3 regions of the Geobacillus sp. CCR genome follow, and region 2 is predicted to be linked to each of the others. Evidence: riboswitches for the same ligand, from Rfam matches in the RefSeq annotation. Region 2 holds a riboswitch; each other region holds the start of a gene.

What was found. A riboswitch is a leader RNA that binds a small molecule or an ion and turns the genes downstream of it on or off. The one in region 2 is predicted to bind S-adenosylmethionine.
Positions count from the first base shown of each region.
Region 1: linked by a shared signal. The riboswitch ahead of ACVBDQ_RS09955 (bifunctional homocysteine S-methyltransferase/methylenetetrahydrofolate reductase) and the one ahead of mtnW (2,3-diketo-5-methylthiopentyl-1-phosphate enolase) in region 2 are both predicted to bind S-adenosylmethionine.
Region 3: linked by a shared signal. The riboswitch ahead of ACVBDQ_RS04205 (methionine biosynthesis PLP-dependent protein) and the one ahead of mtnW (2,3-diketo-5-methylthiopentyl-1-phosphate enolase) in region 2 are both predicted to bind S-adenosylmethionine.

Region 1 is NZ_JBREBQ010000016.1:34,332-37,590, reverse strand. It holds gene ACVBDQ_RS09965 (uberolysin/carnocyclin family circular bacteriocin) at 287-517, opposite strand; gene ACVBDQ_RS09960 (hypothetical protein) at 581-751, opposite strand; SAM riboswitch class I at 1,064-1,166, shown strand; gene ACVBDQ_RS09955 (bifunctional homocysteine S-methyltransferase/methylenetetrahydrofolate reductase) at 1,238-3,085, shown strand; gene metH (methionine synthase) at 3,078-3,259, shown strand, end outside.
Region 2 is NZ_JBREBQ010000052.1:4,835-8,093, forward strand. It holds gene mtnX (2-hydroxy-3-keto-5-methylthiopentenyl-1-phosphate phosphatase) at 1-266, opposite strand, end outside; gene mtnW (2,3-diketo-5-methylthiopentyl-1-phosphate enolase) at 263-1,504, opposite strand; SAM riboswitch class I at 1,576-1,684, opposite strand; gene ACVBDQ_RS16575 (pyridoxal phosphate-dependent aminotransferase) at 1,769-2,956, opposite strand; gene ACVBDQ_RS16580 (carbon-nitrogen family hydrolase) at 3,055-3,259, shown strand, end outside.
Region 3 is NZ_JBREBQ010000005.1:78,079-81,337, forward strand. It holds gene metC (cystathionine beta-lyase) at 1-732, opposite strand, end outside; gene ACVBDQ_RS04205 (methionine biosynthesis PLP-dependent protein) at 736-1,839, opposite strand; SAM riboswitch class I at 2,041-2,151, opposite strand; gene ACVBDQ_RS04210 (alpha/beta hydrolase) at 2,338-3,066, shown strand; gene ACVBDQ_RS04215 (YjcG family protein) at 3,165-3,259, shown strand, end outside.

The DNA of each region.
Region 1 (3,259 bases), on a different contig from region 2:
AGGACTGACAGACATAAAAAAGAGAAACGCCATAATCGCAGAAGGACGAAACATGATAAATGATCGAGTGCAAATGATCACAACCAATATCCCCGAAACAAGCCATTTCGCCGCTTCCACCAAGAACATGGTCATCTTCGGAGAAAAAGGCGATTTTTTCTGCAATGGGGCCAAACTACTTCGTTGTCGTTGTTGATATAACAGCCATACGAGTTTCACTTCTCTTCCCCCACATTGATTTACTCATTAGGAACGGCAGGGAGTTTTTCCCCTGCCGTTTTGCCTTTTACCATGCAATCGCTGCCGCTTTTCCTCGTTCCGCCACTATTTTTTTCACCGTCGCGACAAAAGCTGACCACCCAATTTCCAAAATGGCGTCGACTCCACCTGACAAAATAGCGGTGATCCCAAGAATAATAGAAATGAGAGTGGAGCCGGTCAACACAATCGAAACAACCGTCGTCGCGATTGACTGTGACACGCCGAGCGTCCCGGCAACAAGCGCCAGCAAACTCATAACCTATCACCTCCTTCCAGTAAATGATAATCGATCAAAACTTTTTTCAAAAACATTCTGTGTCTATCTCATCCTTCGCACTAAACGAGAATAAACCCCGCCGTAAAGCAGCACCAATACAATAAATCCTATTTTGATGGGCATGCTGGCCGCTTTTAGGCGAAAAGCAACTCCAATCAACACAACAAGCGGCAGGCTAATCAGAATAAAATACGGCCACGACCATTGTTTCACCCACTTCACTCCTGTCTGCGATGCGGTTTCTAGTAAATTCCTTGTTAATATCATCCATTTTAATCATACACCTTGACTCTAAAAAAAAAAAAGAGAAATCGTTCGACAATTTTGTCTTTTTTTTACATATTTCGACATATTTCATGCTATTGAAATGAAACAGAGATGCTTTTAAGAGCTTGGTACAAGGTAAGCGTTGATCCAAGAAATTCTTTTTGAAATTTCCTCGCTTCACCGTATTGAATAATTTCGAAAAATACATTAAATTATATAGTAATCATCAAAACGTCACCGCACAATTGCATACCGGCATTCTTATCAAGAGAGGGGGAGGGACTGGCCCGGTGAACCCTCAGCAACCTGGCCCGCGGCCAAGGTGCTAAATCCAGACAGGCGGAAGCCTGGAAGATAAGAAGAAGCGAATGAAAAGTCTTCTTCTTATAGAAGGCTTTTTTCTTTTACTACGGAGAAACGGGGGAATCGAACGTGGGATTGCTGGATGAGTTGAAAGAGCGCATTCTCATCGCCGACGGGGCGATGGGAACGCTTTTATATTCGCACGGCATTGACCGTTGTTTTGAAGAATTGAATCTATCCAATCCAGATGAAATCGTCCATATTCATGAAGCGTATATCGCCGCGGGCGCCGACGTCATTCAGACGAATACATACGGCGCCAACTATGTGAAACTCGCCCGCTACGGCCTTGAAGATGAGGTGCCGGCCATCAACCGCGCGGCGGTGCGGCTCGCCAGGCAAGCGGCGAACGGGCGGGCGTACGTGCTCGGGACGATCGGGGGGCTGCGCACGTTAAACAAAAGCGTCGTCACGCTCGAAGAAGTGAAACGGACGTTTCGCGAGCAGCTGTTTGTCCTGCTGGCTGAAGGGGTTGATGGCGTGCTGCTCGAGACGTATTACGATTTGGAAGAGTTGGAGACGGTGCTTGCCATCGCCCGCAAAGAAACGGATTTGCCGATCATCGCCCATGTGTCGCTCCATGAAGTCGGCGTCTTGCAAGATGGCACGCCGCTCGCGGACGCCCTTGCTCGCCTAGAGGCGCTCGGGGCCGATGTCGTCGGACTGAACTGTCGTCTCGGTCCATATCATATGCTTCGGTCGCTCGAGGAAGTGCCGCTGCCGAAGCAGGCGTTTTTGTCGGCGTATCCGAACGCCAGCCTCCCGGATTACCGCGATGGCCGGCTTGTCTATGAGACGAACGCTGAATATTTCGAGGAAACAGCCAAAGCGTTCCGCGATCAAGGGGTGCGCTTGATCGGCGGGTGCTGCGGCACGACGCCGAAACATATTGAGGCAATGGCAAAGGCGCTCGCCGACCGGACGCCGGTGACGGAAAAAACGGTGAAACGGCGCGCGGCATCTGTATCAGTGCAAGCGGATCGGCCCGCCCCATCTCCCCTTCCCGAGCTCGCCCGCACGCGCCGCTCGGTCATTGTGGAGCTGGATCCGCCGAAAAAATTGGGGATTGACAAGTTTCTTGCTGGGGCGAAAGCGCTCCATGACGCTGGCATCGACGCGCTGACGTTGGCCGACAACTCGCTTGCTACGCCGCGCATCAGCAACGCCGCCGTCGCCACGATCGTGAAAGAGCGGCTCGGCGTCCGCCCGCTCGTGCATATTACGTGCCGCGACCGCAACTTGATCGGCCTGCAGTCGCATTTGATGGGGTTGCATACGCTCGGCATCACCGACGTGCTCGCTATTACCGGCGACCCGTCGAAAATCGGCGATTTCCCGGGAGCGACGTCCGTGTATGATGTGTCGTCATTCGATCTCATCCGCCTAATCAGCCAATTCAACGAGGGATTATCGTACTCGGGCAAACCGCTCGGGCAAAAAACGAACTTCTCGATCGGTGCGGCCTTCAATCCGAACGTCCGCCATTTGGATAAAGCGGTCGAGCGAATGGAGAAAAAAATTCAATGCGGCGCCCACTATTTCTTGACCCAGCCGGTTTACTCGGAAGAAAAAATCGTGCAAATATACGAAACAACGAAACATCTCGCCACGCCGATCTACATCGGCATTATGCCGCTGGTAAGCGTGCGCAACGCCGAGTTTTTGCACCATGAAGTGCCGGGGATCACCCTGTCGGACGAGATTCGCGCCCGCATGGCCGCCTGCGGCAGCGACCCAGTAGAAGCGGCGCGCGAAGGAATTGCCATCGCCAAATCGCTCATTGACGCGGCGTTTGATTTGTTTAACGGCATTTATTTGATCACGCCGTTTTTGCGCTATGACATGACGGTCGAGCTCGTCCGCTACATCCATGAAAAAGAAGCGGCCGCCAAAGAAAGGAAGGTTGTTCATGGCTAACATCACCTTAGAACAGCAGCTGCAGCGAAAAATTCTCGTCATTGACGGCGCGATGGGGACGATGATCCAAAGCGCCAACCTATCGGCCGCCGACTTTGGCGGCGAGGGGTATGAAGGGTGCAACGAATATTTGACCCTCACCGCCCCGCATGTCATCCGCCGCATTCATGAAGC
Region 2 (3,259 bases):
TCTTTTGTCCATGCGACAAACTCGCGGAACCCTTCGCGCAAGCGGGCGGTGCTAAGCAAAAAGTCAACAATCTCCCCTTTCAGCGCTGACGGAAGAAGCGAAAACATTTTTCCGACGCCTTCCTGAACGGAGATGCGCTGGGCGAGAATGTCGTCCTTTAGCGTCTCCCACTCCGGCGGGGCGAACTGTTTCATAATCGCGATGATGTTGTCGTTTTCCGTGATCGTGCCGTCAAAATCGCAAAAAAGAACGAGTTGTTTCGTCATGCTTCCACCTCAATAGCGCCCCAGCGGTCGATCGCCTTTTGCAGCGCCTCGTTGTCTTTCGCCGCTTCACGAAGCGGACGGCCGACCAGCGCTGCGTCGATGGCGGCGCGAAACGCCTTTCCGCCGCCGATCGCCCCGTCCGGGTGGCCGTGGATGCCGCCGCCGGCGTTGACGACGCTGTCAAGGCCAAAATCGCGGACAAGGAGCGGCACCAAGCCCGGATGGATGCCGGCCGATGGCACTGGAAACGCCCGGGCAAACGGCTCTTGTTCATCGGTCAGCGCCCGGGCGATGCCAAGCGCCTGCTCGCGCTCCAAGGCGACGCTGCCGTACGGCGACGGGAACAGGACAAAGTCGGCGCCGGCGAGCCGCAAAAGCTTTCCAAGCCAAAGCGAAGGAGCCACCCCATAAAATTCAGACGGCGTAACAGCGCCGCTGAACGCCGGGTGAGCCATAATCGGCACCGCAATCTCCTCATCCTCGCGCAACGCCTGCAACACGTCAAGCCCATAAGCGAAGACGTTAAACAACAGCACATCAGCGCCAAGCTCGGCGGCTCGTTTCGCTTTGTCCTTTAACGCAAACGTTTTGCCGGTCAAGTTGACGGCATACAACGTCCGCTTGCCTGTTTGTTCGTACACTTCCTGAAGCGCCGCCTTGCCCTCGGTGATCCGCTTTTCAAACGGAAGAAGTTCGCTGTCAAACAAAATTTCATCGTCTTTGACCAGGTCAACGCCGCCGAGCGCCTGTTTTTTCAATTCCGACGTCAAGTACGCCAAATCGCGGCCGATCATGCCTTTAAAAATGCTCATCAACAGTGGGCGGTTATGCACCCCGACTCGGTCGCGAATGCCGTCGATGCCAAAGCGCGGCCCAGGAAACTGTCGCTTCCATTCATCCGGAAACTCTAAATCAAGCAGCCGCACTTCACCGTCGAGCGACAGCTTGCCGAACGTCGTGACCAACAATGCCGGCAAATCGGCGCTGAAGTTGACTGTCGGGTAGGCGATTTTGACGATCGCCCGCTTCAGCCGCTTGCCGAAATAGGCGTTTACCCGCTCGCTTTCGCCAAGCTCTTCAATAGCGACGACTTCCCCTTTATGTTTGCGAAGCTGCTCCTGCTCCAACGCCGGCAAGTCGGTCCATGTGCCGACTGTCAAGCCGAGCGCGATCCCTTCCGCCTTTTTCCGAATGTCTGTTTCATCATGAAGCAAATACGTTGCCATCACTGCACTCATCGTTCATCCCTCTCAATCTCGAAATAAAAACGCCTCTTCATAAGAAGAGGCGTCACTCATCCATGGCGCTCTTCTTATCTCTCAGCGTTTCCGCTGCAAGAATTAGCACCGTGCTTGGCGCGCGCCAAGCCGGTTGCCGGGCTTCATTGGGCTCGTCCCTCCGCCTGCTCTTGATAAGAAAGCCTGCTCGTTTATGCACTTGTCAAACAATTGGCAAATTTACTTTGAATTATGACATCGCCGATTGGCGTTGTCAATCATTTTTCAAAAATTTTTTTCGAACAATCCAAGGCGGCCGATCCGCTCCGCTGCTTCGCGAAGCCGCGCTTCATCGGTCAAGAGGCCGACGCGCACATACCCTTCGCCGTGCTCGCCGAACCCGATGCCTGGGGCGACGGCGACATGCGCCCGCTCAAGCAGCATGTCGGCAAACTCAGCGGATGATATGCCTTTTGGCAGCGGAAGCCAGGCGAAAAACGACCCATATGGCGCCGGCGCTTCCCAACCGATCTCGCAGAGCGCAGCGATGAACGCATTGCGGCGCGCCTCATACAATGCGACCAACTCCGTGACACAATCTTGCGGACCAAGGAGCGCCGCGGCGGCCGCTTCTTGGATGGCGCCGAACAAGCTGACATACAAATGATCCTGCAAAAGCTCAAGCGCCCGAATGATCCGCTCGTTGCCGACGGCAAACGCCACACGCCAGCCGGCCATATTGTATGTTTTCGAAAACGTATAAATTTCGACGCCGACGTCTTTCGCCCCATCGGCTTCCAGGAAGCTGACCGGTTTCCGGCCGTCAAAGCCGATCGCCCCATAAGCGAAATCGTGCACGACGGCAATGCCGTGCTTGGCGGCAAACGCCACCGTCTCCGCGAAAAATTCCTTTGTCGCCGTCGCACCGGTCGGATTGTTCGGATAGTTTAAAAACATGAGCTTCGCTCGGTCGGCGACCGACTCCGGAATGGCTTCGTAATCCGGTAAGAATCCGTTTTCCGAAGAAAGCGGCATCATCTCCATCCGCGCGCGGGCAAGCGCGATCCCCGACCAATAGTCCGGATAGCCCGGGTCCGGGACAAGCACCACATCGCCCGGGTTGACGAGGCAAAGCGGCAGCTCGACAAGCCCGGCTTTGCCGCCGAACAAGATGGCGACCTCGCGGGCCGGGTCGATCGTCACCCCGTACTCGCGCGCGTAAAACGCCGCTACGGCTTCTTTCAAAAACGAGTAGCCTTGAAACGGCGAATATTTATGGTATTTTGGGTTCGCGGCTGCCTTCTGCATCGCTTCGACAATGTGCGCCGGCGTCGGCTGATCCGGATTGCCCTGCCCTAAGTTGATCACATCATAACCCGCCTTGATCTTCGCACCGACTTTCGCCACGAGCGAGGCGAAAAACTGCTTCGGCAGCTGTTCAAGCAGTTCGGAAAAGGGAAATTCGATCGTCATCGTCCACACCTTCTCAAAAATTCTTGAAATTCTAGTGCAACATCATATATCGTTAAAAGCAAAATGTAAAGAAAAATTTTTTTCCGAGGTGAACGCTCATGACGATCCGCATCGCCTGCCTGCAGCTTGACATTGCATTTGGCGATCCAGCAAAAAACGAACAGCAAGCCGAACAGGCCGTGGAATCCGCTGCCAAAGACGGCGCTGACATCATCGTGCTGCCAGAGTTATGGACGACCGGCTACGATTTGACGCGCCTGGATGAAATTGCCGACGAAGGCGCCGAACGGGCGAAGGCGCTCG
Region 3 (3,259 bases), on a different contig from region 2:
CCGCAGCACAAGCCACGCATCTTGGACGCCAAGGACAGCGCCAAATGCGTTTTGCAGTTTGTACAGCTCTTTTCCCAACTCTTCATCTTTCACCACGGCCAATCCGGCGACGACGTCGCTATGGCCGGCTAAAAATTTCGTGGCGCTGTGAAGGACGACATCGACGCCAAGGTCAAGTGGCCGCTGCAACGCCGGCGTCATGAACGTATTATCCAAGAATGTCAAACAGCCATGCGCCTTCGCCAGCTTGACGACGCCTTGAATGTCGGTCACTTTTAACAGCGGATTGGACGGCGTTTCCATATAAATGACTTTCGTGTTCGGCCGGATGTTTTCCGCCACTGCGTTTAAATCGGTCATATCGACAAACGTATATTCAATGCCAAAGCGGCCGAGCACCTCCGTAATCATCCGGTACGTGCCGCCGTAGACGTCTTCGGTCACGAGGACGTGGTCGCCTCGGGACAAGAGCAAAAACGCCGTCGAAATGGCCGCCATGCCAGAAGCGAAGGCAAACCCGCGCGTTCCGCCTTCTAACGCCGCAATCGTTTCCTCAAGCGCCTCGCGCGTCGGGTTGCCGGAGCGGCTGTAGTCGTATTTGCCGAACGTGTCGAAATCGAACTGATGGAACGTGGAGGCGTGCTGGATCGGCACGCTCACCGCTCCCGTGTGGCGATCGACTTTCCATTCATTATGGAGCAGTTTCGTTGAAAACGACCATTCCCGTTCCATCGCTTACACCTCTTTCATGTTTTTCAATGCCTGCGCCAAGTCGGCGATCAAATCGTCAACGTGCTCAATGCCGACCGAGAAACGGAGCAGTCGGTTGCAGACGCCGTTTTGGATGCGGATTTCTTCCGGAATGTCGGCGTGCGTCTGCGTCGCCGGGTACGTGATGAAGCTTTCGACTCCGCCTAAGCTTTCCGCGAATGTAATGAGGCGCAAGCTTTTTAAAAACCCGTTCACCCACTTTTCATCGGCAATCCGGAACGACAGCATCCCGCCTCTCCCTGGATACAGCACATCAGTGACATCTTCATGTTCGCGCAAAAAGGCGCTCACTCGCTTCGCATTTTCTTCATGCTGGCGCATCCTTAACGCCAACGTTTTCATCCCGCGAATCAACAGCCATGAATCAAACGGCGACAACACCGCGCCGATGGCGTTCTGGTACTCGGCCAGGCGTTGACAGAGCTCCTCGCCCTTGGCGACGACAAGGCCAGCCAACACGTCGTTATGGCCGCCTAAATATTTCGTCGCGCTGTGGATGACAATATCGGCGCCTTGTTCGATCGGGCGTTGAAGCACCGGTGTATAAAACGTGTTGTCAACAATCAACAAAAGCCCATGCCGTTTGGCGAGCTTGGCGACCGCCGAAATATCCGCCTCCTGCATCAATGGGTTCGTCGGCGTTTCCAAAAAGATGGCTTTCGTTTTTTCCGTGATTTTTTCTTCCACAGCATCAAGATCGGCAAAATCGACGTAATGAAAGCCGAGACCGTACTTGCGCCAGCCGCGCTCAAACAGGCGGTACGTCCCGCCGTAAAGGTCGGCCGATACGAGAAACTCGTCTCCGCTCTCAAACAAGGCGAGCACTGTCTGAATGGCGGCCATGCCGGAGCTGAACGCATAGCCTTGGTCGCCGCCTTCCAGTCTCGCGATCGCTTCTTCGACGATTTTGCGCGTGGGGTTGCCGGTGCGGATGTAGTCAAACCCAGTCGACTCTCCGATGCCGGCATGGCGGTAGGCGGTGGAAAAATAAACCGGCGGGTTGACCGTCCCCGTCACCGTTTCGCTCCGGTTGCCAATTTGCGCTAACAACGTCTCCAGTTTCTCCATCTCATCTCTCTCCTTCTGCTGAAAATTCCATCATGGATCAACGGCCGACCACTTAATGCCCAACGAAGCACCACTGTCCGTTGGGCAGCGGCCAAGCGCCTTCGTCCGAAACCGCCTCGCGGTTGATGGAAGCGGCCGCTTGAGTAAATAAAAAAAGTCTTCTAAGAAGAAGACTTTTCCATACGCACATGGTCATGCTTCTTCTTATCTGCCGAATTGAATGCTCAATTCGCTGGATTTAGCACCTGGCCGCCGGGCGGCTGGTTGCTGAAGCTTCATTGGGCCAGTTCCCTCCGCTTCTCTTGATAAGAATGGGACGCGTATTCAATTTTTTTAAATTTAATAAAAATGTAACGCATTCCCCACGTTTTTGCAAGCCATTTTTTTGTCAGCGGTGCGATTCGGCAAATTCGCGAAAAATTCGAGCCCTTCATTAACATCTTTGGGCGCAAATATGTTACAATAACAGATGAACTTACGCTTTCATGGAGGATGGTCATGGCGACAGCAACAGGAACGATGCGCGACTGCAAGTTGTACAGCGGAGAGCTGCAAGAAGAAATCGAACTGCTCATCTACTTGCCAAGCAATTTTTCGCCGCTTTACAAATATTCTTTATTAATCGCGCAAGACGGCAAAGATTATTTTATGTATGGAAAAATGAAAACCGTCATCGAAACGCTGATGGCAGAAGGAACAATCGACCGGACGATCGTCGTCGGCATCCCGTATCGGAACGTCAACGACCGCTACGAGAAATACCACCCGGAAGGACGAAAGCACGAAGCATACCTTCGTTTTTTAGCCCATGAGCTCGTCCCGTTTTTGGACCGCGAACTGCCGACATACCAAATGGGCAAAGGCCGGGCGCTGATCGGCGATTCGCTCGGCGGAACGGTGTCGCTTCTAGCCGGGTTGTTGTATCCGCATACATTTGGGAAAATCGCCATGCAGTCCCCCTATATCGATGACTCGGTATTGGCGCGCATCCGCTCATTCCGCGATCCATCGCTCCTTTCGCTTTACCATTCTGTTGGCACAGAGGAAACAGCGGTGAAAACGACGGATGGCCATGTGCGCGATTTTATCACCCCGAATCGAATGGCGCGGGACTTGTTTATGGAAAAACGGTTTGCTTATACGTACCATGAGTTCGAAGGCGGCCATGCGTGGACGTATTGGCAGCCGGATGTACCCCGGGCCGTAGCCGCTGTTTTATCATTATAGGACAAAACGGAGCAACTTCAAAGATGTCGAAGCCGCCGCATCCATTCCGTGCGTTTCCTGTGCATGGAAAAAGAACTGGTTCAAGGAGGGAAAACAAAATGAAGTACGGCATTGTGATCTTTCCGCCAAAACGGATTCAGGACTTCGCCAACTCGTACCGGAAACGGTACGACAGCCATTACGCCCTCATCCC